Regions from separate parts of the Corynebacterium aurimucosum genome, predicted to be linked through region 1. Evidence: predicted binding sites of a transcription regulator. Region 1 holds the regulator's gene; the other holds the start of a gene.
The links. Region 1 encodes LexA, which represses DNA repair genes until DNA is damaged. Its sites were predicted from a motif close to CGAACANNTGTTCG; they were not measured.

Region 1 (12,197 bases):
GGCGGCTTAAACAAGAACTCCCGTGCGGATTGCCCGTGGTCAGCGTGAAAGTAATGTTGCTTAATGTTGATTATTGCCCGTATGTGTCCGAATGTCAACGGAATCACTGTGGTTTTCGTTGCATTTTTGACCGACTTGTGATGATCTGGATCGAGAAAAACATCGTCTCCGTAAGGAAATGTGTCATGGAAAACGCATCCCCATCCACCATTAAAGGCACCGGCGTCGTCGCCGGCGTTGCATACGCTGAGGCGGTGTGGGTTCGCCCACGCCCAGAACTGCCCACGGCTGGAGAAACCGTGGCGGAAGAGCAACGTGATGCTGAATACGATCGCTTCCTCGAAGCCGCCGACATCGTTGCCAGCAGGCTAGAACAGCGTGCCGCTGGTGCTGAAGGTCAGGCAGCAGAAGTTCTGGGCGCTACTGCTGGAATGGTCAAGGACCGAGGTTGGCACAAGGCAGTGCGCAAGGGCATTCGCAGCGGCAAGAACGCCGAATATGCAGTTGTTGGTGCCACAGACAGGTTTGTCACCATGTTTGAGGCCGCCGGCGGCGTAATGGCCGAGCGCACGACTGACCTCAAGGACGTGCGCGACCGCGTCATCGCACAACTGCGTGGTGAGCAAGAGCCGGGCCTGCCCATGGTTGAAGGGGAGGCGGTGCTGCTGGCGGATGACCTTGCACCGGCGGATACCGCAACCTTGGACACCACCCATATCAAGGCGCTTGTGACCGAGCTGGGCGGTCCCACCAGCCACACGGCAATTATCGCTCGTCAGCTCGACCTTCCGTGCATCGTGGCGGTCGGCGCTGAGCTGCGCACGATTGAGGCGGGAACCCAGATCTTCGTCGATGGCTCCGTGGGAACAGTGGCCCTTGGTGCGGATCGCGCTGCCTCGCTCAAGGCTGTAGAGGAATACCGCGAGAAGGCGGCACGAGTGGCCGAGTGGCGGGGTCCGGCCCAGACCAGGGATGGACACCGCGTGCAGTTGCTCGCCAATGTTGCCGACGGCAACGCAGCTCGCATCGCCTCTGATTCGCAGGCAGAAGGTATCGGTTTGTACCGTACAGAGCTGTCCTTCCTCTCCGCGAGCGAAGAGCCCACCGTGGAGGAGCAAGCACGCATCTACGGCAAGGTTTTCAACGCTTTCCCGGACTCCAAGGTCGTTGTTCGAACGCTCGATGCTGGTTCTGATAAGCCGATCTCCTATGCCACGTTGGACTCTGAGGAGAACCCCGCCTTGGGCGTCCGGGGCCTGCGCATCGCCCGCGATAACGAGGCACTTTTGACCCGTCAGCTCGATGCCATCGCGCAGGCCGCAGAAAAGCGTGCCGAAGGTGCCACGACGTGGGTTATGGCACCGATGGTGGCCACGGCAGTCGAGGCAAAGTGGTTCGCCGAACTCTGTCGCGAGCGTGGGCTCACGGCTGGTGCGATGATTGAGGTACCGGCTGCAGCCCTGATGGCGGATACTATCCTGCCGCACCTCGACTTCGTGTCCATCGGTACCAATGACTTGACGCAGTACACTATGGCCGCTGACCGCCTATCGCCCCAGCTGGCCTACTTGACCGATCCGTGGCAACCGGCCGTGTTGCGTTTGATCCAGCACACCTGCGTGGTCGGGCGCGATAATAATGTTCCGGTGGGCGTCTGCGGCGAAGCAGCAGCTGATCCCATGCTCGCCTGCGTGCTAACTGGCCTTGGCGTGACATCACTGTCTGCGGCGTCGACTGCGGTCGCAGGTGTTGGCGCACAGCTTGCTGAGGTCACTCTTGAGCAATGCCGGAAGATGGCGGATGCAGCAGTAAACGCTGAGGGCCCAGCTGATGCCCGCGCCGCGGTGATTGACCTATTGGAGCAATTCCAGGCGTCCTAGAGTATTGAATGTGCAGGAGGTGTGCGCCCCTCACCATGAAGGGGTGCACACCTCCTGAAACGATCTAGGGGCTAAAGCGCCTACTTCTCTGCAGCAATGATCACCTCAATGCCGTGCTCACGCAGCGCTTCAACGTAGGAAGCGGGCGCGCCGGCATCGGTGATAACGACATCAATTTCATCGAGGGACGCAAAGCTCACGAGGTAGTCATTGCCCAGCTTTGAAGAATCGCACAGTACGACGACGCGGTGCGCATTGGTGACGAAAGCGGACTTGATCGCAGCCTCTTGCGAGTCTGCCGTTGAGAGACCGTGATCAATGGTCAGTGCGTTGGTGCCGACAAAAGCCACGTCGGCACGCATGAGCGCCATGGTGCGAAGGGCGGTATCACCAACCACGGCCTGGGTAATTGCCCGTACTGTACCGCCAAGGAGCTGGACTTCGGATACCCCGTTGCTGGCTAGCGAAAGGGCGATCGGCAGGCTGTTGGAGACGATGCTGAACTGACCTGCCGAATAGCGCTGGCCAATGAGATCAGCAAGCGCATTCGTCGTGGTGCCGGCGTCGAGGAAGATGCTGCCGCCATCGGGAAGCTGTTCCAGCGCAGCGCGCGCAATGGCCATCTTGGCGCCCGTGGCCGAGCGTTGACGGGTATCAAGGGTTAACTCCGCGGTTTGGAAGGATTGGGAGGCAACCGCACCGCCATGGACTCGGTGCACGACTCCTTCCCGATCCAAAACCGCGAGATCGCGGCGAATCGTCTCAGCGGTAACATCGAAGCGTTCAGAAAGTTCGGTGACATTGACACGGCCTTCGACGGCGGTCAATGAGGCAATTTGTCGGCGACGCTCTTCTGCGTACATAGTTCCTCCCGGTGAAGTCTGCCTGTGGTGGTCACTGCGCCCGCCGCGGAAAGGAAACGGGGCTGGGGCGTGTGAACGAAAAGAACAACGAATGTTGCGGCGATGCTTCTATTGTCCCACTGAAGGTGAAGAAAACGGAACGAAACAAAGAAAAACTCACATTGAGATTGCTGTCTTAGTGTAAAAATTCCGTCATAACCTGCACATATGTAAATGTGTGATGTCGGACGCTAAAGCGGTAGGAATCGGGCATGTACACACACAAGGGGGTAGAAAGACACAATCCCCCGGCCCTTTACGCCCGCACCGAGTGGACTGGCACTGCGGGGTGGGTAGGGCCCTGGGGATGGCTGCGAAGTGATGATTCCTAGAGCTTGCGGAAAACAGACACTACCTTGCCCATGATCTCAGCTTCGTCGCCCTTGATGGGGGAGTAGGCATTATTATGGGGGAGAAGCCAGACGCCGGAGGAGTCGCGGTGAAATTCCTTTACGGTGGCTTCTTCGCCGTCTAGGAGAGCGGCGACGAACTCGCCTTCCTCTGCGACGGATTGTGAGCGAATGATCACCCAATCGCCGTTGAGGATTCCGGCGTCCTGCATAGAATCGCCCACGACCTGTAGCATGTAAAGCTCGCCGCTGCCAAGGATTTCGCCCGGCATGGGGAAATAAGCGTCAACGTTTTCTTCGGCGGTAATTGGGGAACCTGCGGCAATGCGGCCGACAACAGGGATATAGTTCGGCGTCGCTGCGTCCTCGGGGATATCGGGGGTGGAAAGATCCGGAGACTTGTTTGCCTGGCTTGTCTTGCGGCCGGGCTTCTTCGAGTCTTCGGCACCGGGGAAGTGGCGGACATCAACGGCGCGCGGCTTGTTTGGATCGCGGCGCAGGAAGCCCTTCTCCTCAAGCTGCTTCAGCTGGTAGGCCACGGATGATGTGGACTGTAGGCCGGTGGCATCACCGATCTCACGAATGCTTGGCGGGTATCCGCGGAGCATTACGGCATCATGGATAACCTCCAGGATGCGGCGCTGGCGGGCGGACAGGGTGTCGAGGGAAGGGTGGTCGCTTCGCTTGGATTTGCGGGCCATTCTTTCTCCTAAAACTATTGCGATGTGCACATTCGTGGTTGAGGCTTTGGCGTGCCAGGCATGTATGGGACTGCCGGTGGTGCTTCCGCTTTCCTTTTTAGCACGACAGGAAAAAATGTTCGACTGGCGTCGCCGAGTTGTGGACAAATTTTCGAGACGGTGCTATAAATCGAACATACACGCTAAATCGCACGGTTGGTCGATGGTGATGTTCGAAAGTGTCTGCCTGGATTCTTATACTTCGGATATTGCGTCGATGGAGAAGGAAGAACTAGAAAGGAGCCGTCATGGCTATCGCTCTCAATAATGCCTCTGTACTGCGTAGGGATGTTCGTCGGAAGCCTCGCAATACGGCAGTGCTGGTCCCTCCGGCGGCAATTTGGGATCCTGTGCAGGGCCAGGTGCGAACCCATGAATTATCACCTACTTCTTCCCGTGGCTCGTCTGTTGTTCGAACGCTCTCTTCGGAGGGTAGAACACAGGGGCGCACGATCAGCTCGGCACCATCCTGTGTTTCTTCCCCGCGGAGTGTGTCGCGGAGCCGGCGTGGTGGGTCGAACGTAGGTAACTATGTTTTGGGCGCGGTCTTTGGCGCTGCAGTCTTTATTGGAACAGTGTGGGGTGGCCTCAGCATCGATAGTGAGGTTCCTAGTAACAATGGTGCTTCAGCTACCGCGGAGGCAGCTTCGCGCTAGAATTCCTTGGGCCGGGGAAGCAAGGCGCATCGGCGGAGAGGAAGGTTACGGCACTATGTATTGCCCGTTCTGTCACAATGAACAGTCACGAGTCATCGATTCGCGCGTGATTGATAGTGGAACCTCAATCCGGCGGCGTCGCGAATGCGCCGCATGTAAAGGCCGTTTTACCACGATCGAGAAGGCGGTCCTGTCGGTAGTCAAGCGCAATGGCTTGGCGGAGCCCTTCAGCCGCGACAAGCTGATTCGCGGCGTCAAACGCGCGTGCCAAGGGCGCGATGTAAGTGATGATGCTCTGAAGAAGCTTGCACAAGAAGTCGAGGAGACCGTGCGCAGTCATGGGTCCTCCCAAGTCAATGCCAACGACATCGGCCTTGCCATCTTGGAGCCTCTCCGCGATCTCGATGAGGTCGCCTACCTGCGCTTCGCCTCCGTATACAAGTCTTTCGAAAGCGCAGACGACTTCGAATCGGAAATCCGCCTGATGCGTCGGCGTGACCGCGATAGCTTCTAGCGCAATTTATCCGCGGCCTTTTGGATTCTCCGAACAGACACCGCATGAGCGGTTCCTAGGCGTTGCGCGAAGAGCGATACGCGCAACTCCTCGATCATCCACAAGATCTCCTTAACTTCACGCGTCTTCTCGCGGCCTGCAGGCAAGGAGCGCAAACGATTATTCAGGTAGGCCTTGGCCTCGTCGACATCTGCCTGGCGGTCAGCGTCGCGATCTGGATCCAGGTTCATATCATCAAGCCTGATACGTGCAGCCTGGATATAGCGCGGTAGGTGGCGCAAGTGCTGGATTCCATGCACGGTGATGGCGTGCGGTGGCAATAGGAAGTCGAGCTGAGCGCGAATATCATCGATTGCCGGCCCCTCCCAGTGCTTCAGCTCTGCGTTGAGGTTGGAGTACTCTGCCAACCCTGGGGCAATGGCCACCACCGCCTGACGCACACGCCCCGGGACCTCAGGCTTTACGGCGTTCAGCAAGGCGGTAAACTCCTCAGGAGTTCTTACGGGCCCGCCCTTCTCCATCATGATGTCGCGCACTGCGGCTACTCGTGCATCGTTGACCAACCCTTCGGCTCCGCCGTGTGGGTAGGAGTCGACAGCTACCCGCTGCTGTAGCGGTAAGCCCTTGACCATCTGTTGTGCACTCACGGAGATTTCCCGAAGCAACAAGGTGAGGGTGGCGGTGATCATGGAGGCGTCGGCAGCCGCTTTTGTCGGGTGCACCTTGAGAGCGACGCCTTCCTTCGTTGCTACGAGTGCTGGATAGGCGGTGACCTCGTGCCCATCAACGACAGTGGTTACCTCTTCATCGATAGCGCCCAGAGTGTCCTTTGACCATTCCTTGACGGCGGTGGATTCAGCTGCCCGGCCAACACGCGAGACGGAGGACGAGATATGCCCGGCTTGGCGTTGCACGAGCGCCTTCAAGTCCCGATCGGAATCGATGACCTTTCCTCGTTTGTCCACTGCCGCGTAGTTCATGCGCAGGTGCGGAGGGAGCTGGTCGGGGCGGAAATCCCCTGCGTTGATGCCTTGGCCGCCCATTACTTGCAGAACAGCAGCGAGTTGCTCAGTGAGTGCGCCTTCATAGGGCACAAGCTTGGGCAGCGCTCGTTCAGCGAATTCGGGTGCTGGAACCACAGTGCGCCGAAGAGCCTTCGGGAGTGAGCGAATCAGCTCCGTTACCAGCTCTAGCCGCAGGCCGGGTACGAGCCAGTCGAAGCCCTCGGAGTCCAATCCCGCAAGGAGGGGGACAGGGACCATGAGCGTGACACCATCGAGGGGGTCACCGGGTTCAAATTTATAAGAGAGGTCGTAGTCGATGCTTCCCTTCAGCCAACGGTCGGGGAAAGCCTCCTCAGTAACAGCGTGGTCCTCTTCGAGGAGTGCTTCCGGGTCGAAGTCCAAAGAGTGCTTGTTCTTCTGTTTCTTCCACCAAGAATCGAAGTGACGGGCAGTGGTGACAGACTCGGGGATCCGCTGGTCATAGAAGTCGAAGAGCGTGTCTTCATCCACCACGAGGCCGCGCCGACGGGCCTTCTCCTCATACTCGGAGGCCTCGGCAAGCTTGCGCTTGTTGTCGTGGAAGAAGTGATGGTGGGTGGTCCATTCGCCGTCGACAAGCGCATTGCGAATGAACATATCGCGTGCCGCCGCAGGATCGACGCGGTGGTAGGGCACCGACCGGTCTGCGACCACGGTGACGCCGTACAACGTCGAGCGTTGGGTAACGACTGCTGAGCCACGCTTCCGTGACCATGTTGGATCGGAATAGTTGTGTTTCAACAGATCCTTCGCCAGTTTTTCCACCCAGGCCGCGTCGATGGCGGCAACATCGCGTGCCCACAGTCGCGAGGTTTCCACCAGCTCGGCTGCCATGAGGAACTCCGGTGGCTTCTTTGCGAGCGCTGATCCCGGGAAAACAAGGAAGCGGGTATTGCGTGCGCCAATGAACTCCTTGGAGTTACCGTCACGTGCGCCGATGTTGGACAGCAGGCCAGAGAGCAACGACATGTGGATGTCATCGGGGCGCCGTTCGGTGCCCTCTTGAGCGTTCCATCCGAGCTGCTTGGTGACGTCCCGCAGCTGCCGCACCAGGTCGAACCACTCGCGGATGCGCATATAGTGCAGGAAATCGGCCTTCATCCGTTTGCGGAAAGCATTGCCGCTCATCTCCTCGCGCGCTTCTTGGACAAAGTCCCACAGGTTGAGCATTGCCATAAAGTCTGAAGACTTGTCTTTAAAACGAGCATGGGCTTGGTCAGCCTGCGCTTGCTTGTCGGTAGGCCGCTCGCGCACATCCTGGATTGTCATCGCGGCGACAATGACCATGACGTCGTGGAGGCATCCGGAGGTGTTGGCTTCAACGAGCATGCGGGCCATGCGCGGATCCACGGGAATGCGGGCAAGATTGCGTCCAATTCGGGTTAGTACCGGCAGCCCATCTTTTTCTTTGCCCTCGAGTGCGCCCAGTTCGTGGAGGAGGAGCAGACCATCGCGCACGGCCTTCGGTTCGGGGGATTGAACGAAGGGGAAGTCGGCGATATCACCGAGGCGCAACGAGATCATTTGCAGGATGACGCTGGCCAGGTTGGTGCGCAGGATTTCGGGGTCGGTGAATTCTGGCCGGGAGAGGAAGTCCTGTTCACTGTAGAGGCGGATGGCAATGCCATCGGCAACGCGACCACATCGGCCTGAGCGCTGGTTAGCGCTTGCTTGGGAGATCGGCTCAATGGGCAGTCTTTGCACCTTGGTGCGAGTGGAATAGCGCGAGATGCGCGCGGTGCCCGTGTCGACGACATAGCGAATGCCAGGCACCGTCAATGAGGTCTCAGCGATGTTGGTAGAGAGCACGATTCGGCGGCCGCGGTGCGAGCGGAAGACGCGATGTTGTTCCTGGTTGGACAGTCGTCCGAAGAGCGGAGTGACCTCCACGTTGCGCCAATGGCGCCCTTCGATGGCTTCCATGGCGTCGCGGATATCGCGCTCGCCCGGGAAGAAGCACAGAATGTCTCCTTCGCCTTCGGCCATGAGTTCTTCGATGGCTTCGCAGAGGGCGTCCAAGGGATCGAGGTCGATGGTCTTGCCACCTGATTCGACCTCGAGCGGGCGGTAGCGGATCTCCACGGGGTAGGTACGCCCCGATACCTCGATGATCGGCGCTGGTTCACCGTGAGCGTCAGCGAAGTGCTTGGCGAAGCGTTCCGGATCAATGGTGGCGGAGGTGATGATCACCTTTAGGTCGGGGCGCTTGGGCAGCAGCCTTTTGAGGTACCCGAGAAGGAAGTCAATGTTGAGCGAACGCTCGTGTGCCTCATCGATGATGATCGTGTCATAGGCGTTGAGGAAGCGGTCACGCTGCATTTCTGCCAGCAAGATGCCGTCCGTCATGAGTTTTACAGCGGTGGTGGAGGAGACTCGGTCATCGAAGCGGATGGCATAGCCGACTGAGTCCCCGATGGATTGGTCAAGCTCTTCTGCAATGCGCTCAGCAACCGTGCGCGCTGCCAAACGTCGTGGCTGAGTATGCCCAATGAGCCCTCGACGCCCGCGGCCGAGCTCCAAACAGATTTTGGGAATCTGGGTGGTCTTTCCCGAACCAGTCTCACCGGCGATGATGACTACCTGATTATTCTCGATAGCTTCAGCTATATCATCGCGGCGCCCAGTGACGGGAAGCTGTTCGGGGTAGGTAATGGGTGGTACATGCGCATCGATGGTGCGCACCTTGTCTTGGGCGGCTGCGATATCAGCTCCAATGGCATCCAGGGCCTTGGGGGAGCGGGCCTTGCGCAGGCGACGGCGGAAAGCGCGCTCATCACTCAAGGAAACCGAAGTGAGAGCGCCGTAAAGGTCTTCGCGAGTAGCAGTCATAATCGACCTAAAAGTCTACTCGGAAGGCTATTCGCTCACAGGTCGAGGTGGAGATATTGGTACCCTCGTGTTTATTGCGTGAACACTAATCAATGAAGGGTATGAATTATGACTAATCCTTTTGAATCGAATCCGGAGGATAACGGCTCCAACCGGGGCTTTGGCAGCAACCCGGCTCATAACTCCGGCGACTCCTCCGGAAACAACGGCGGACTTCCCAAATACGAGCCTACTTCTCACCCAGAAGATCAGGCTGGCTTCGGCCAGTCCAGCAGCTACGGCAATTATGGCGGCGGCGCCTACGGCTCCCAGTCCTATGGTGGGTACGAGGCTGGCCAGCCAGGCTACGCTGGTGCGGGCTATGGAAGCGACTCCAGCTACGAAGGCCCAGGCCCAGGCGCCGGCCCGGCCTACACCGGTCCGGTCAGCGCTATCGAAGCTATCAAGTGGGGTTTCAAAGCCGCGCTCAGTAACGCACTTTTGTGGGTGCTGGGCGCCGTCGTCGTGTTTGCTATTCAGTTTGTTCCACAAATTGGAATCAGCGTTGGTGCGCAGAACGCCGATGGGGCGGAGACCTCCATTATGTTGGACCTCTTCTCCTTCGCGGTGTCCATCCTGTCCTTTGTCATTGCTCTGGTTGTTTATCGTTTGGCCTACCGTGAAATCGACAAGCCGAGCCCCACATGGGGCACCCTGTTCCAGGGTGTTCGCTGGGTACCGCCGCTCGTGGTGAACATCGTCTTGGGCATTCTTGGTGCGATTGTCTTGGTGATTGTCATCGTCGGCCTGCTTATGGTGGGCCTCGGTGGTGTGGCAGGTGTGGACCTCCAGAACCCAGAGCAGCTCAGTGAAAATGATATTTTTGCATTCGTTGGCTCTATCTTCGGCGGAGTCATCATCGTCATGCTGATTGCGCTGTTCATTCAGCCCTTCTTCACTCTCATGCCGTGGTTGGCAGCCGATAGCTCCTCCGTTGGTGAGGCTTTCTCCCAGGGTCTGAAGCTGGGCAAGGAAAACTACGGTCACATCTTGCTGTTCATTGTCCTGTCCGGTCTGATGGCTTTCGCCTCCCTCATCACCCTGGGCTTGGCACTGATCATCATCGCGCCGGCACTGCAGCTGGCAACCGCACACCTGTGCCGCCAGTGCCAGGGTCGCTATGCTCCTGCAGCCTAAGGCTTAAGCTGTCGAATCGATATGCAACGCCGCCCCTGACTTCATGAGGTGAGTTAGGGGCGGCGTTGTCGTCTTCTTTAGCTCTGATGCTGGAGCTGGGGAACAGTTAGGAGGCCGTGAAAAGTGTCCGGGAACGCTCCGCGGCGTCGTGGAAGGCAGCGGTGACCAAGGTCCCGAAAGCGCTGAACTCATCGGCACGGGCAGCGGAAGAGCGGAAGACAAGCCCCACGTGCCGCTCCGCCGTGACAGAAGGGGCAAAGTGTGCGACGGAGAGCCGCGGATTCTGGCATTCCGTTGCCAGGGCGGACTCGGGGACGAGAGTGGCGCCGAGGTTTCCCATGACCAGCTGCAAGATAGTAGTCAGCGATGAGGCTCGAGTGACGGCATTGGTGGCTTCGGAGGGATTGACCTTCGCGCGGCGGCACAGGTCGAGGACTTGGTCGCGGAGACAGTGGCCGTCGTCAAGCAGGAGCAGATCAAGGTGCCCTAGATCCTCGAGCGTGAGATCCTTTCGACCCGCAAGTGGGTGCTCTGCTGGGGTAACTGCGGTGAAGGCCTCGCTGTAGAGAGGAATCTCCACCATTCCGGGGGCTTCGGTGGGCAGGGCAACAATGGCCAGGTCCAGGTTGCCCTCGCGCAGCTTGTCTAGCAGGTGCTGGGTCTGTTCCTCGACGAAGCGGGGTTCTAAATCGGGATAGGTCTCGCTGATGGACTGCAGTATCCCCGGCAAAATATAGGGCGCGATGGTGGGGATGATGCCGATAGTGAGGGGGCCGTTAAGCGTGCCGCTAGCGCCGCGCGCTTGGCTGAGGAAAGCATCGGAAGCTTCGAGTGCTGCCTTGGCATAAGGCAGTAGCGCTTCACCTGTGGACGTCACGATGACCTTGCGGGTCGAGCGTTCGATCAGCTGTACTCCCAAACCTTGCTCGAGTGCGACGAGGGCCTGGGAGAGCGAAGGTTGGGAGATATCGAGTTTGGCGGCTGCGGTTCCAAAGTGCTTGTTTTCCGCAATCGTGACGAAGGTGCGCAACTGGGCGAGGGTTGGGCGATACTCCTTATTGTTCATGCCTATAACTCTAACATCTCTAATTCGTGGAGCCTATTGACGTGCCAAGCCTTCCGTGGCATACTTAACAAGCGAGCGACTGCGTACCAGCTAAAAGGCAAAGTGGTGTGCGGTCGTAGAGATTTGCATCACTTTTGTGCATTGTTGTGACTATTGAAGGAGATGAGTCTTCTATGCCTATCTTGACCGTTGGTGAGAAGTTCCCGGAGTTCGAGCTGACCGCGCTGAAGGGTGGCGACCTCCACGACGTCAACGCTAACCAGCCGGAGGACTACTTCGAGCAGGTATCTCTGGACAAGTACCAGGGAATGTGGAAGGTCGTGTTCTTCTACCCGAAGGACTTCACCTTCGTCTGCCCGACTGAAATTGCGGCTTTCGGCAAGCTGAACGAGGAATTCCTGGACCGCGATACCCAGGTTCTTGGCGGCTCCACCGATAACGAGTTCGCGCACTTCAATTGGCGTGCAACCCACCCGGAGCTGAAGGAAGTTCCGTTCCCGATGTTCTCTGATATTCGCCACGACCTGATCCGTGCCCTCGGTGTGGAAAACGCCGACGGTGTTGCTGACCGCGCTACCTTCATCATCGACCCGGACGGTGTTATCCAGTTCGTGTCCGTGACTCCGGATGCTGTCGGCCGCAACGTAGATGAGGTTCTGCGCGTGCTGGACGCCCTGCAGTCTGAAGAGGTCTGTGCCTGCAACTGGGAGGCTAATGACCCGACCAAGAACATCGACAAGCTCGAGGTTGTTAAGTCCGCTCTATAAACCAGCACTAAGCACAACCGCCCAACCTTAAAGGAGTTAGATCAGTGTCCATCGAAAATCTGAAGTCCGCGCTTCCGGCATATGCCAAGGATCAGAAGCTCAACATTGGTTCCCTTACGCGTAGCACCGAGCTGAATGAGGAGCAGCTGTGGGGCAGCTTGGTTGCTGCCGCCGCTGCGACCCGCAATGACCTGGTGCTGTCTGAGATTCTTGAGGAAGCCTGCGAGCACCTCAGCGAGGAGGCAATTGACGCAGCTCTCGGCTCCGCCACGGT
Region 2 (12,197 bases), 1.0 Mb from region 1:
TGGCCCCCGACGAGCACGCGCAGCACAAGGACGTGTACGCGCACTCGCTGACAGTACTGCGCCAGGCCATGGAGCAGGAAGAGGACGGCCCCGACCTGATTCTGCGGTGGGCGGCGCTGCTCCATGACATTGGCAAGCCGGATACCCGCGACACCACCGACGGCAAGGTCACCTTCCACCATCACGAGGTAGTGGGCGCGAAGCTCACCCGCAAGCGCCTGCGCAAGCTGAAGTTCCCCAAGGCTACGACCGAGGACATCGGCCAGCTGGTCTACCTGCACATGCGCTTCCACGGTTTCGGCGATGGCCAGTGGACCGATTCTGCTGTGCGCCGCTACGTCACCGATGCCGGTGATCTACTCCCGCGTCTGCACAAGCTTGTGCGCGCAGACTGCACTACCCGCAATGAGCGCAAGGCCCGCCGGCTCCAGCGTACCTACGATCAGTTGGAGGAACGCATCGCGGATATCGCCGCCAAGGAGGATCTCGCGCGCGTGCGCCCGGATCTCGACGGCAACGAGATTATGGAGATCCTCGGCCTTGAACCCGGCCCGGAGGTCGGCCAAGCCTGGTCCTACCTCAAGGAGCTGCGCCTGGAGGAAGGCCCCTTGGAGCGCGAGGTTGCTATTGCGAAGCTGCGCGAGTGGTGGAATTCTAGATAGGGATGTACGCAGACAGACTTTTCAACGCCCTCGAGCGCAATGATCCCGCCCCTGGCCAGCTCCTCGTGGCGGCTCCCGACACTCTCGCGCCCCACTACAACCGCTCGGTCATCCTCATCACCGAGCAGCATGCGGGGCGTACGTATGGCGTGGACCTGACTAAGCGCTCCGAGGTTGCTGTCTTCAACGTGATGCCGGAGTGGCTACCCGTTGTGGCTAAGCCGCAGGCTCTTTATATCGGTGGTCCGCACGACCAGCAGGCGGCCATTGGTGTGGCGTTGACCAAGCAGGGCGTCGACATCGAGAAGCAGCCTTCGTTGAGCCGCCTCGCCCCGCGCGTGGCACTCGTCGATCTGCGCGTGGGTCCGGATGCCGTCACCGAATTAGTGGAGGGCATGCGCCTTTTTGCCGGGCATTTCGAGTGGGGACCGGGCGAACTCGATGAGGAAATCGATCGCGGTGAGTGGTACGTGGCCCCCGCTCTGCCCCAAGACGTGGTCTCCTCCGGATCGACAGACACGTGGTCAGACGTCATGCGACGCCAAGCCATGCCTCTGCCGTTGTTTGCCACCTTCCCGCGCTATATCGATGAAGATAATTAGAGTTCCTCTCCACCCTCTGCGCTAACATCTCTGCCATGCGTGCGGAGATCATCAAGGCAATACGGACCTGCATGCCCATCGCCGTGGGGGTGGTGCCGCTGGGCCTCGCCTTCGGCGTGCTCATGGTTCAGACCGGTTTCGACTGGTGGTGGACCCCCATCTTTTCCATCGTTATTTACGCCGGCTCGATGGAATTCCTCGCCATTTCCATGGTGACCGGCGGCGTGACGCCGGCCGTTGCCGCACTGACGGGTTTCATGGTCAACTTCCGCCACATCTTCTATGGGTTGACCTTTCCACGCGATGAGATTCGGAATCGTTTCGGCCGCGCCTATTCCACGTACGCGCTGACCGACGAATCCTATGCCGTCCTCTCCGCCCTTCCCCGCGGTTCGCGCCCGAGCGGTGCATTTGTCTTCACCGTGCAGCTTTTCTGCCAGGTGCTGTGGGTTGTCTCGGGCATCATTGGTGCGCTGGCAGGCCAGGCTATTCCGCCCTCGGTGAAGGGGCTGGATTTCGCCCTCGTCGCCTTGTTCATCGTCCTGGCGATTGACTCCTTCCAGAACAACAAGGACTACTCGCTTCCCCTGTCCGCGGCGGTCCTGGGCGTCCTCGCGGGATTCCTTTTCCCCGATCAGTTACTCATGGTGGCGCTGAGTGCCTACTTCCTGCTCTTGGTGGTGCGCTACCTTTCCCCGCGTATCGATAGCGCGATGATTCTACGGAGGGAGCCGTCTTGCCAGTCGGAGTAACCCTAGGGAGCATCCTCGCAGTTTTGATTCCTGTGGGGGTAGTGACCGTTCTTTTGCGTTGGCTGCCTTTCGGATTCGTCAAAGCGCTTAAAGGAAGCCAGTTCATCAGCATGCTGGGGTTCACTATGCCCGTGGGTGTGATGACTGTTCTGGTGGTCTATACCTTGTTTAGTCAGACTCAAGACACGGGAAGCGTGGTGGCTCCCCTCGTCGGTGCAGCGGCTACTGCCGTGCTGCACCTCTGGCGCCGCAATTCCGGCTTGTCCATCTTTGGTGGAACGGCCGTGTACATGGTGTTGGTGAACTTGGTGCTTTAAAAGTCGCCGTACAGGGCGATGGCCTCTGTCCACAGGGAGTGGAACTGGAAGGCGTCGATAAGCTCAGCGTCGATGTCGGGGAACTTATCGTAGGTATCGGGGTGTGGCACTACTTGCTGGGGGATGTTGGCATCACCCACGGAGGCGGTCGGGGTTGCGGCGCCGACGATGGCGTCATTCGGCGCGAGCGCGATCATGCGCAGCATCGAGCAGGCTTCCCCGTTAATCTCCTCAAGTTCTGCGATATGGATGGCGGTGCCGACCTCTGGGACAGTCATGGTGGTGCGAACATAAAGCTTTTTCATGTGCTCTCACTCTACCCGCGAATAGCGAGCCGCCATAGACGCGCAGATCATCAATTGCACCTGGTGGTAGATCATGAGCGGGAGGATGAGAAGCCCCAAAGACGTGCCACCAGAGGCAAAGATGACCGAGGCCATGGGAAGGCCTGTGGCCAGGGATTTCTTCGAACCACAGAATTGGATAGCGATGATGTCTTCCCTGCTGAATCCCAACTTTTTACTCACGACCTTGGTCAACCACAGCATGAAGAAAACGAATGCGGTGGAGAACACAATCTGAAAAAGAATTTGCCATATGCTAATCGTCGCCCAGATCCCGTCGACCATTCCTTTCGAAAAGGCCGCATACACCACCATGGCAATGGAGCCACGGTCCACCACTTTCGTGGCCTTGCTCGCTGCGAGTTCTCCTACCCATTTTCTGGTGAGCTGGCCGAGCACGAAAGGTAGGAGCAAAAGGACAGAAACCTCAAGGAAAACTGAGCTATCGATATGGATGCCGTCTCCGGCGCCCATGAGTGCCATGACCAGCAATGGCGTAAGCAGAACTCCAGCGAGGTTTGATGCAGACGCAGAGACGATTGCTCCAGGAACATTTCCTCGGGCGATTGAGGTAAAGGCTACCGATGATTGCACCGTGGACGGTACGAGCGTGAGGTAGAGGATTCCCAAGTAAAGATCGTTTGGAATGAACGCGGTGAGTGGGCGGAGTGCGAGGCCGATGATTGGGTAGACCACGAAGGTAAACACCAGGATGGTGAGATGGAGCTTCCAGTGTTTGATACCGTTGATGGCTTCTCGCGTTGAGAGCCGCGCGCCGTAAAGAAAGAAGAGAAGGGCGATCGCGATATTCGTGAGGACATCGAAGCCGTCTGCAAAGCTTCCGCGTGCGGGAAAAACGATAGCGATTGCGACGGCGAAGAGGATGAGGATGATGAGGGGGTCGAGTCTTTTAAGGCGCTCAATCATAGAAGAGAGTCTAGACGCCCCTCACGGTTTCACGTGAAACATCTTTTCAAGCCCCTGCGTCCCTGGGGATAGCGTCTAGGCGGAGACCTTTTTGATTGTTCCACCGTTGTTTTCTACGCCGTACTCTGTAAGCGGTTTGGGACTGGGCCCGCCGGTAACTTCACCACTGCTGAGGTCAAAGCTGGAGTAGTGGCTAGTGCAGGTGGCAGTCATGCCCTCAATCTTCGTAATGAGGGAGCCCTGGTGTGGGCAGGTCTGGGAGTATGCCTTGAACTCCCCTTCAGTGGGTTGAGCGAAAATCACCTTGTCCACAATGATGGCTGAGCCGACGGGGATTTCCGTGGCAGCAATCTCCGCCGAGGGCTCCTTGCCGCAAGCAGCGAGGTAAGCCCCGGCAAAGGTTGTGGCGGTACCAAGCAGGAAGAGGCGGCGCGAACACGTAGTCATGTGGTTTACTCTATCTGATTCCCCGCCTTTGGTGGGGACCGTGTTGAATTGCTAGCTGAGATTGCCATCCCACACGGGCAGCTCTTCTTCCCTACTGCCGCTGAAATCGTAGGCGCCGTAGGTTGTGCCGACATCGCTATAGATGGTTCCAGCTACGTTGCGCACGCCGCGGCTATCGCCGGCGAACGCATAGGTCGCTCCCGCGCCAAGAATGGTGAAACTGAACGCAGCTGCAGCGATGATTTTAAGCGCGCGAATATTCTTCCTTTTGTTCATGGGATCCATGGTGCGCCGTCGATAGTGAACATTCACTGTGCCGCGCCATCCTTCCATTGAGTTGGTGCGTGGTTCCCAGCGCGGACACAGGATAATTAAAAAGGTCACGCCAACAGTAGAGTTTCCCACTGTTGGCGTGACCAAGTATTAATTTAGTTGTTACGAAATGAGGGAAACGTTCATACGCGTACCTATTACGTCACTGTGCCATAATGGCAGTGCTAGTCATTGTTCATGTTGTCGGCACGTTCCGCAGCTGCGCGGGCCGCGGAGACGTCGACTGTCGGCGCCTCTCCCCCGCACCCGCCATCGCCGCAGTTGCAGGAATCACCGCACCCCTCATCCTCCTTGTGTGCCTGGTCCCAGAGGTAGGCTGCGCGGGCACCCATGTTGGAACCGATGGAGAGCGCGAGGATCGCTACGACGAACGTGAGTGCAGGAATCAGCCACATCCATCCCTCGGCGCGCAGTGCGATGATGCCGCCGAATACTAAAGCGACGCCACCCAAGAACCAGAAGGGGCCTGCGATAGCGTGGGCGTTATCCCAGGCTTCTTTGGATTTGCGGATCTCTGCGAGGCGCAATCCGATGACGCTATTTCCAGGGAGCTTACGGAGTGTGGCGAGGCCGCCAACAGCAAGAAGTACCGCGGCCAAGATGAGGAAGATGATTCCGACTACGAGCATGCCCCTTAGTCTATCCCGCCCCCTAGCTAGCGAGAAAGCTGGTTCAAATTATTCGCATCCTGCTGTAATATACATTTCGTGTCGCTTGGTAGATATTAAAGCATTTATCATCGGGCGCGAACATCGACGTGGTATCAACCATAGAAAAGACTCAATCATGACATTCAAGAGTGTTCTCAACTCTCTGCTGTTCAAGATTATCGTTGCGATAGTTTTGGGCATCATCGTTAGCCAGTTTGCCCCAGAGTGGTTTGGCAGGGCTTTCGCCACATATAACGGCCTGTTCTCAAACTTCCTCGGCTTCTTCATCCCCATTCTTATTCTTGCCCTTGTGGCTCCGGCAATTGCCGGCCTCGGGCGGGGTGCCGGCAAGTGGCTGGGCATTACTGCGGGAATTGCCTATGGCTCAACCATCGTGGCGGGCCTTGTTGCGTATGGTCTGACCCAGGCCCTGTACCCCACTTTGCTGGCTGGGCAAACGCTCAATACCGAGGTATCCGACATCGATGCTGGTGCACTCGAGCCCTATTTCACTGTTGAGATGCCAGCACCATTTGAGGTGATGACGGCCCTACTTCTGTCCTTCTGCATTGGCGTGGCCATGACCACTGTGAAATCCGACAATCTCTATGCGATTACCAAGGAATTTGAAAACGTTGTTATCAAGGTGATCTGGGGCTTCGTTATCCCACTTCTGCCGATCTACATTTTCGGTATGTTCCTCTCGCTGGGCATGAACGGAAACATCGGCACGGTTCTGATCGCCTTCACGAAGGTACTTTTGCTCGCAGTTGTGATGACCTTGGTTTACCTTGTACTCCAATACGTCATTGCTGGTGCCATTGCAGGTAAGAATCCGTTCAGCGCTTTGAAGAACATGGCACCGGCCTACTTCACGGCGCTGGGTACATCCTCCTCGGCGGCTACGATTCCGGTTACCTTGGATGCCACTTTGAAGAATGGGATTTCCAAGCCTGTTGCTGGCTTCGTTATCCCCCTTTGCGCGACCATTCACCTCTCCGGTTCGATGATCAAGCTGACTCTATACGCCTTTGCGATTGTGTTCATGACTGACGGTATGGAAGCTGATTTGGGTAAGGCTCTCGGATTCATTCTTCTTCTTGGCATTATGATGATCGCTGCCCCTGGCGTTCCGGGTGGTGCTGTGATGGTCGCTGTGGGCCTGTTGCAGGCCAATATGGGCTTCGATGATTCGATGGTGGCATTGATGATTGCTGCCTACATTGCCATCGACTCTGTTGGTACTGCTGCGAACGTTACTGGCGACGGCGCTATTGCGATGATCGTTGACCGCTTCGCGCGGGACAAGATCGAAGGCTTGGAAGCTGAAGTTGACTCCTCTGCCGCCAACGAGGAGGCCGCCACAGCCTAAGTTTCACGTGAAACTCTGATAGCTTCCCTCTCCCCTAGCCCGCTTCACTTCGGTGGTCTATTTACCTAGACCAACCTTCTGGAACGCGGGCTCTGGGAGGGGGATTTTTGTTTGCCCGAATAGTTCCTTCGCTAGTTGCGCAATCGCCTTCCGCGACTGGGGACACCCTCGGTGGAAAGATTTTAGTTAACCCTTGCGGGCTCTCGTTCGAACAGCTATTCTATAGGTGGGCGTGGGGACGTCAGTGTTCGGCTAGTTTAGGGGGTGCAACTACCCATGGGAACCACAACAAACTCTTCAACGTCAATACCTACCGCGTACTTCTCTCACTCAAACCCGCACGATCCTGATTGCAAGGCGGGCCAACTGATGCGGAGAATAGAGTACGAGTTTTGGTCCAGTGTCCAACCACCGCTCGATGCAGACTCAGATACTGCCTTCATACGCATTGGGCAAAAGACAGGAAAGTCTCTTGCCCATGTGGCGCGGAATGTTATGGGACTCATTCGTCTCAATGAGTTGCCGAAGGTAAAGGCTTTGCAAGACGCTGAGTTCTTGCTTGACATGCAGGCCTTGGTCGCTATCGATCAAGTAATGGCAAAGCTCGGAAACCCTATTTCATCAGTTGTTGCCGAGATTGATAGTCAATTGGCGGCGTGGTTAACGCCGACTAAGCCGAACCAACTTTTCCCAAGCGCAGATAAGATCCGGCGCAAGGTGCGTGACATTGCGAAGGTCTTGGATGATTCAATCGCCTTCCGGGACAGGCGGAAGAAGAATCGCTACTCGCTTCTCACTCGCGGAGAGCGTGCCTCGATTGAACTTGAAGTAGACAGCAACGTCGGCATCGTCATCCACGAAACCATCAAGTTGGCCGCTAAAGAGCACGACGTCTCAATGGCGGATGCCTTGATCCTCCTCATTACGGGCAAAATTAAACCTGAGGTAGGAAAGGTGGTCGTGCATGAATACAAAGCCACGGATGTGGAAGGAGCCCCAGTTTACGTCCAAGGACATGGATGGGCCGGCGAAGGAGTCCCGGCGTCGAAGACAGTGGCGCGCGACTTTAGTGATGCTCCAGAACCGTGCAAGGGTTACCAGCCTTCAGATGTCACACGAAAGTATGTCGAGGGGCGCGACGGGACGTGTCGCGCCCCCGGCTGTAATCGTCCAGCATGGACTTGCCAATTGGACCATCGGATCAACTATTCCGATGGTGGCCAGACGCATGCATCCAATTTGGTTGCTCTTTGCCAGCACCACCACAACATGAAAACTGATGGGCGGGCCTTCTATATCCTAGACCCAGTTACCGGTGACGTTGTGTGGTTGTTTGAGGACGGAACCTGGGCGGTGACCGAGGCAACTGGCCCCCTGGCTCCGGCGTCAAAGGTGTGGGCGCGAACCATTGCGGAGGATGTCATTTCTCACCGTCGGAAGATGCACGAAGAAGCAAAAGCCTTGAAGGTGGAGCTGGACGGCGGTGAAATGGTCGAAATATTCGACAGGACGGACCCAGCAGATCGTTACTCGAGTGGGCACGAGGATATCCCCTTCTAGGGGTTTAGGGTCGGAAGTTGTTAGGAAACCACGGGGAATTGAGGAGGCATCTGGAGGGACATGGATTAGGCTCCACGGGTTGTTGCCTATTTCGACGCCGGTAGTCATCAGGTTAGCGCACGCGGACAGTGCGTAGTTTCACGTGAAACGGCCCCTTCCATCGCGATGCGCGGCGGCGGATGACGTGATGGAAGAGGCCGAGGTGAGTTGACTAGTCTGGGGCGCTCCTAGTCATGGTTGCCCGAAAAAGGCGTCCAGAAGGGTGCCTAGAAAGCTTGTTTAGGATTCCGCATGTTTGGTAGCGGCCTTCATCTTGGAGACAAAGTCGGTGACCGCAGCGGCGAGCCCGTCGGCGGGGCGGCCTTCTTCGTCGAGGTGGGCGTCGACAATCTTCGTTAAAGCGGAACCGGTGATTGCACCAGCTGCGCCGGCGGCGATTGCGTCGGCGACGTGCTGAGGCGTCGAGATACCGAACCCAAGAAGAATCGGCGCTCCACCGAAGCGCTTCACGTTATTCACCACTTCATCGAGCCCGCGGGTTTCCGACTCCTTCTCGGTGCCAGTGACGCCGTCGCGCGAGATAGCGTAGATATAGCCCTTGGAGTACTGAGCCACTCCCTGGAGAGTTTGTTCAGATGCTTGAGCCGGGGCGATAAAGATTGGGTCAATTCCGGCTTTTTCGGCGGCGGCGACGAAAGGTGCGCCTTCGCGAATGGGGACGTCGGGAAGCAAGATGCTATCGGCACCCGCTTCCTGGAACTCGGAGTAGAAGGTCTCTAGCCCGCGAGTGAAGGGAACGTTTCCGTAGATGAGCATGCCGATTGGTAGGTCGGGGAATTCGCTTCGGATGCGGCGGATTTGTTCGATCGCGGAGTCGACCGTCGCGCCGCCTGCAAGTGCGCGGATATGGGAGGCCTGAATGGTGGGGCCGTCGGCGACCGGATCGGAGAAGGGGACGCCGAGCTCGAGCGCGTCGGCACCACCGGCGACAGCGGCGCGAACAATGGCGAGGGCGGTGTCTGGGTTGGGATCGCTCAGCATGATGAAGGGGACAAATGCCCCTTCCTTGCGGGCGGCGAGGCTGGAGAAAAGTTTCTCGTAGCGGCTCATTACTTGTCCTCCGTGATCTTGAATTCGGGGTGCGCGTCGAGGGTGCGGCGAACGTGGTCGATGTCCTTGTCACCGCGGCCAGAAAGGGAAACGAGAATGGTGATGTCCTCATCTTTGCGCTTGAGTGCATAGGCAAGGGCATGCGAGGATTCGAGAGCTGGGATGATGCCCTCCCGGCGGCTGAGAATCTGGAAGGCTTCGAGTGCTTCGGCGTCGGTGATGCCGACATAAGTGGCTCGGCCGGTCTGTGCGAGGTGGGCGTGTTGTGGGCCTACACCCGGGTAATCGAGGCCGGCAGAAATAGAATAGGATTCCTCAACTTGCCCGTCAGCATTGCGCATGAGGTAGGAACGGGCACCGTGGAGGATGCCAATGGTGCCATTGTTGATCGTGGCGCCATGGTGGCCGGAGTCTAGGCCCTCTCCCCCAGGCTCAGCGCCGACGAGTTCGACAGATTCTTCGTCGATGAAGTCCGCGAACATACCAATGGCGTTGGATCCGCCGCCGACGCAGGCGACGACCACGTCCGGTAGTCCGCCCGTGCGCTCCAGCATTTGCGCCTTGGCTTCCTCGGAAATGACTTTGTGGAATTCGCGAACAATTGTCGGGAAGGGGTGGGGGCCGGCAGCGGTGCCGAGGAGGTAATGGGATTCGTGGAAGGTCGCGGTCCAATCACGCAGAGCTTCGTTGACGGCATCCTTGAGAGTTCCAGAACCGGAATCCACAGGAACAACCTTGGCGCCCATGAGTTCCATGCGGTAGACGTTGGGCTGCTGCCTCTCGACGTCCTTGGCGCCCATGTAGATCACGCAGTCGAGGTCAAGCAGAGCACAGGCGAGGGCGGTCGCCGTGCCATGCTGGCCGGCGCCGGTTTCGGCGATGATGCGGGTCTTCCCCATCCGCTTGGCCAGGAGCGCTTGGCCGATGACCTGGTTGGTCTTGTGGGCGCCACCGTGCACGAGGTCCTCACGCTTGAGGAAGATGCGTGCCTTTCCGCCTAGTTTGGTCGCTTCAGTGAGAGGCGTGGGGCGGCCCAAGTAGTCACGAAGGTAGCCGGCAAGCTCCTCGCGGAAGGCCGGATCGTTCTGGGCATCGACGAAAGCTTTCTCAAGTTGGTCGAGTGCCGGGATGAGGGATTCGGGGACAAATTGCCCGCCGAATTCACCGAAGTAGGCGGGAAGGAGGGTCTCCCTGGTGTCCTGAGTAGTAGTCATGATCGTCCTTGTGGGTGGGGTTGGTGGTAGGGCTCGGGTTAGGTATCAATACGTAAAGTGACGAATAGTGTGGAAGGCCCTCGCTATGAGTGCACTGTCTTTTTGACCATTCACTTCGACACCGGAGTTGAGATCCAGCCCGGCGGTACCGATGCGAAGAGCCTCCGCAAGGTTGTCTGGCTTGATTCCTCCGGCGAGAAGCGATTTTGCTTTGACTTCGTCGGGGACTGTTGTCCAGTCGAACGGGGTGCCAGTGCCGCCGGCGCCCGAGTCGAGGATGAGGTAATCGGCGGCGTCGGCAAGCGCAGAGGCAAGGGCGGGGCCGTGGGGCGCCGTCATGTCAATGGCGCGCCAGACCTCCCGCTCCCCTGCCACCGCCCGAACGGAGGAGATGAGTTCGAGCTCTGCCTCAGTGCTCCCCTGGTATGGCGCGTGGATTTGCAGGGCGGCAATACCGTCGAGGGCCAGTTCCTCCCAACCAGTGGTGCGGCGAGAGACCGCGACATAGCTGAGATCGGGTTCGTGAGCGATGATGTCCAGCGCGGTTTCACGTGAAACATTGCGCGGCGAAGCCTCTTCGAAGATGAGACCACCATAGACCGCACCGGCGGCACGAGCGGCCTGAGCAGCGGACCAGGAAGTGAGACCACAGACCTTGTTGTGGCCATAGACAAGCTCGCGGGCGGCGCGATCGATGTCAGGCGTGCCGGTGAGCTGGGAGCCAACGAGAAAGGCATTGGCGTGAGACCCCAGGCGGCGGACGGTCTGGTTGTCGCGGATACCGGACTCCGAGACGATGACCTTGCCGGAGGGTACATGGTGCGAGAGGCGCTCGGAGCGGGTGAGGTCGATGCTGAGGTCGTGGAGGTTGCGGTTGTTAATGCCGATCACGTCGATGCCAAAGGCGGTAGCGCGGGCGACCTCCTCCTCGGTGATCGCCTCGGTGAGGACATCAAGTCCCAGAGAATCCGCAAGCTGCTTGAGCTCTGCATAGGTGTCATCGTCGACGATGGACATCATGAGCAGAATCGCATCGGCGCCAAAATAGCGCGCGGCATAGACCTGAATGGGATCAACGATGAAGTCCTTGCACAAGACGGGCAGGTGCGTGGACAGGGCCACCGTCTGCAGGTGGTCGTAGTCGCCGCCGAAACGGTCCGGCTCGCACAGCACCGAAATGGCCGAAGCGTAGCGCGAATACACGCGCGCGATGGCCCCGGGCTCGTAGTGCTTACGAATGAGCCCCAGCGACGGGGAGGCGGACTTGCACTCCATGATGAAGCGGTTGGTGCCGTTGAGCGCATCATAGAAGGAGCGCTCGGAGCGCGGGAGGGCCGTGAGGTCCACGTGTGCGAGACGCTCACGGATGGCGGGAAGATGGGTGCGGCGCTTGGCGACGATCCCCTCAAGCACGGTCGGCAGAGCCATAGTTCGCCTCCTCGTGCTTCTTCAGCCATGCGGCCACGGTGCCATCCTTGATGAGCTGGTCGGCATGCGCGACGCCTTCATGGATGGAGTCGGTCGTGCCATTGAGGTAGAACATCGCGCCGGCGGTAGCGGCGATCGCGTCATGGTGGGCGGGCTTACCGGTGCCAGCGAAGACAGCGCGCAGCGCTGCGGCGTTCTCCTCACCGTTGCCGCCGACGAGGTCTGACAGTTCGTGGCGGGAAATGCCGAGTTCTTCGGGGGTGAGCTCGTAGTGGTTAATGGTGCCGTCGCGAAGCTCCCAGACCTGGGTTGTGCCGTGAACGGCAATCTCATCGGTGCCAGCGCCGTGGACGACGAGCGCGCGTGTGCGGTCGAGATCCTTGAAGACCTCAGCGATGAGCTGGCCCTGCTTAGGATTAGCGATGCCCATGATCTGGAACTCCGGGCGGCCGGGGCTCAGCAGTGGGCCCATGGTGTTG

Region 2: the regulator LexA is predicted to act here: its motif matches at 6,615-6,628, upstream of CAURIM_RS12610 (HNH endonuclease signature motif containing protein).

What each region holds. Positions count from the first base shown of each region.
Region 1 is NZ_CP047048.1:1,642,835-1,655,031, reverse strand. Features, by position in the region: gene ptsP (phosphoenolpyruvate--protein phosphotransferase) at 186-1,880, shown strand; gene sugR (transcriptional regulator SugR) at 1,961-2,743, opposite strand; gene lexA (transcriptional repressor LexA) at 3,111-3,833, opposite strand; gene nrdR (transcriptional regulator NrdR) at 4,584-5,042, shown strand; gene hrpA (ATP-dependent RNA helicase HrpA) at 5,039-8,914, opposite strand; gene CAURIM_RS07760 (hypothetical protein) at 9,023-10,090, shown strand; gene CAURIM_RS07755 (hydrogen peroxide-inducible genes activator) at 10,197-11,156, opposite strand; gene CAURIM_RS07750 (peroxiredoxin) at 11,330-11,923, shown strand; gene ahpD (alkylhydroperoxidase, AhpD family) at 11,968-12,197, shown strand, end outside.
Region 2 is NZ_CP047048.1:2,686,259-2,698,455, reverse strand. Features, by position in the region: gene CAURIM_RS12660 (CCA tRNA nucleotidyltransferase) at 1-662, shown strand, start outside; gene CAURIM_RS12655 (YqgE/AlgH family protein) at 665-1,264, shown strand; gene CAURIM_RS12650 (AzlC family ABC transporter permease) at 1,300-2,016, shown strand; gene CAURIM_RS12645 (branched-chain amino acid transporter permease) at 2,001-2,333, shown strand; gene CAURIM_RS12640 (hypothetical protein) at 2,330-2,638, opposite strand; gene CAURIM_RS12635 (bile acid:sodium symporter family protein) at 2,645-3,604, opposite strand; gene CAURIM_RS12630 (Rieske (2Fe-2S) protein) at 3,680-4,051, opposite strand; gene CAURIM_RS12625 (hypothetical protein) at 4,103-4,327, opposite strand; gene CAURIM_RS12620 (SdpI family protein) at 4,549-5,013, opposite strand; gene CAURIM_RS12615 (dicarboxylate/amino acid:cation symporter) at 5,171-6,406, shown strand; gene CAURIM_RS12610 (HNH endonuclease signature motif containing protein) at 6,902-7,966, shown strand; gene trpA (tryptophan synthase subunit alpha) at 8,246-9,076, opposite strand; gene trpB (tryptophan synthase subunit beta) at 9,076-10,290, opposite strand; gene trpCF (bifunctional indole-3-glycerol-phosphate synthase TrpC/phosphoribosylanthranilate isomerase TrpF) at 10,336-11,718, opposite strand; gene trpD (anthranilate phosphoribosyltransferase) at 11,696-12,197, opposite strand, start outside.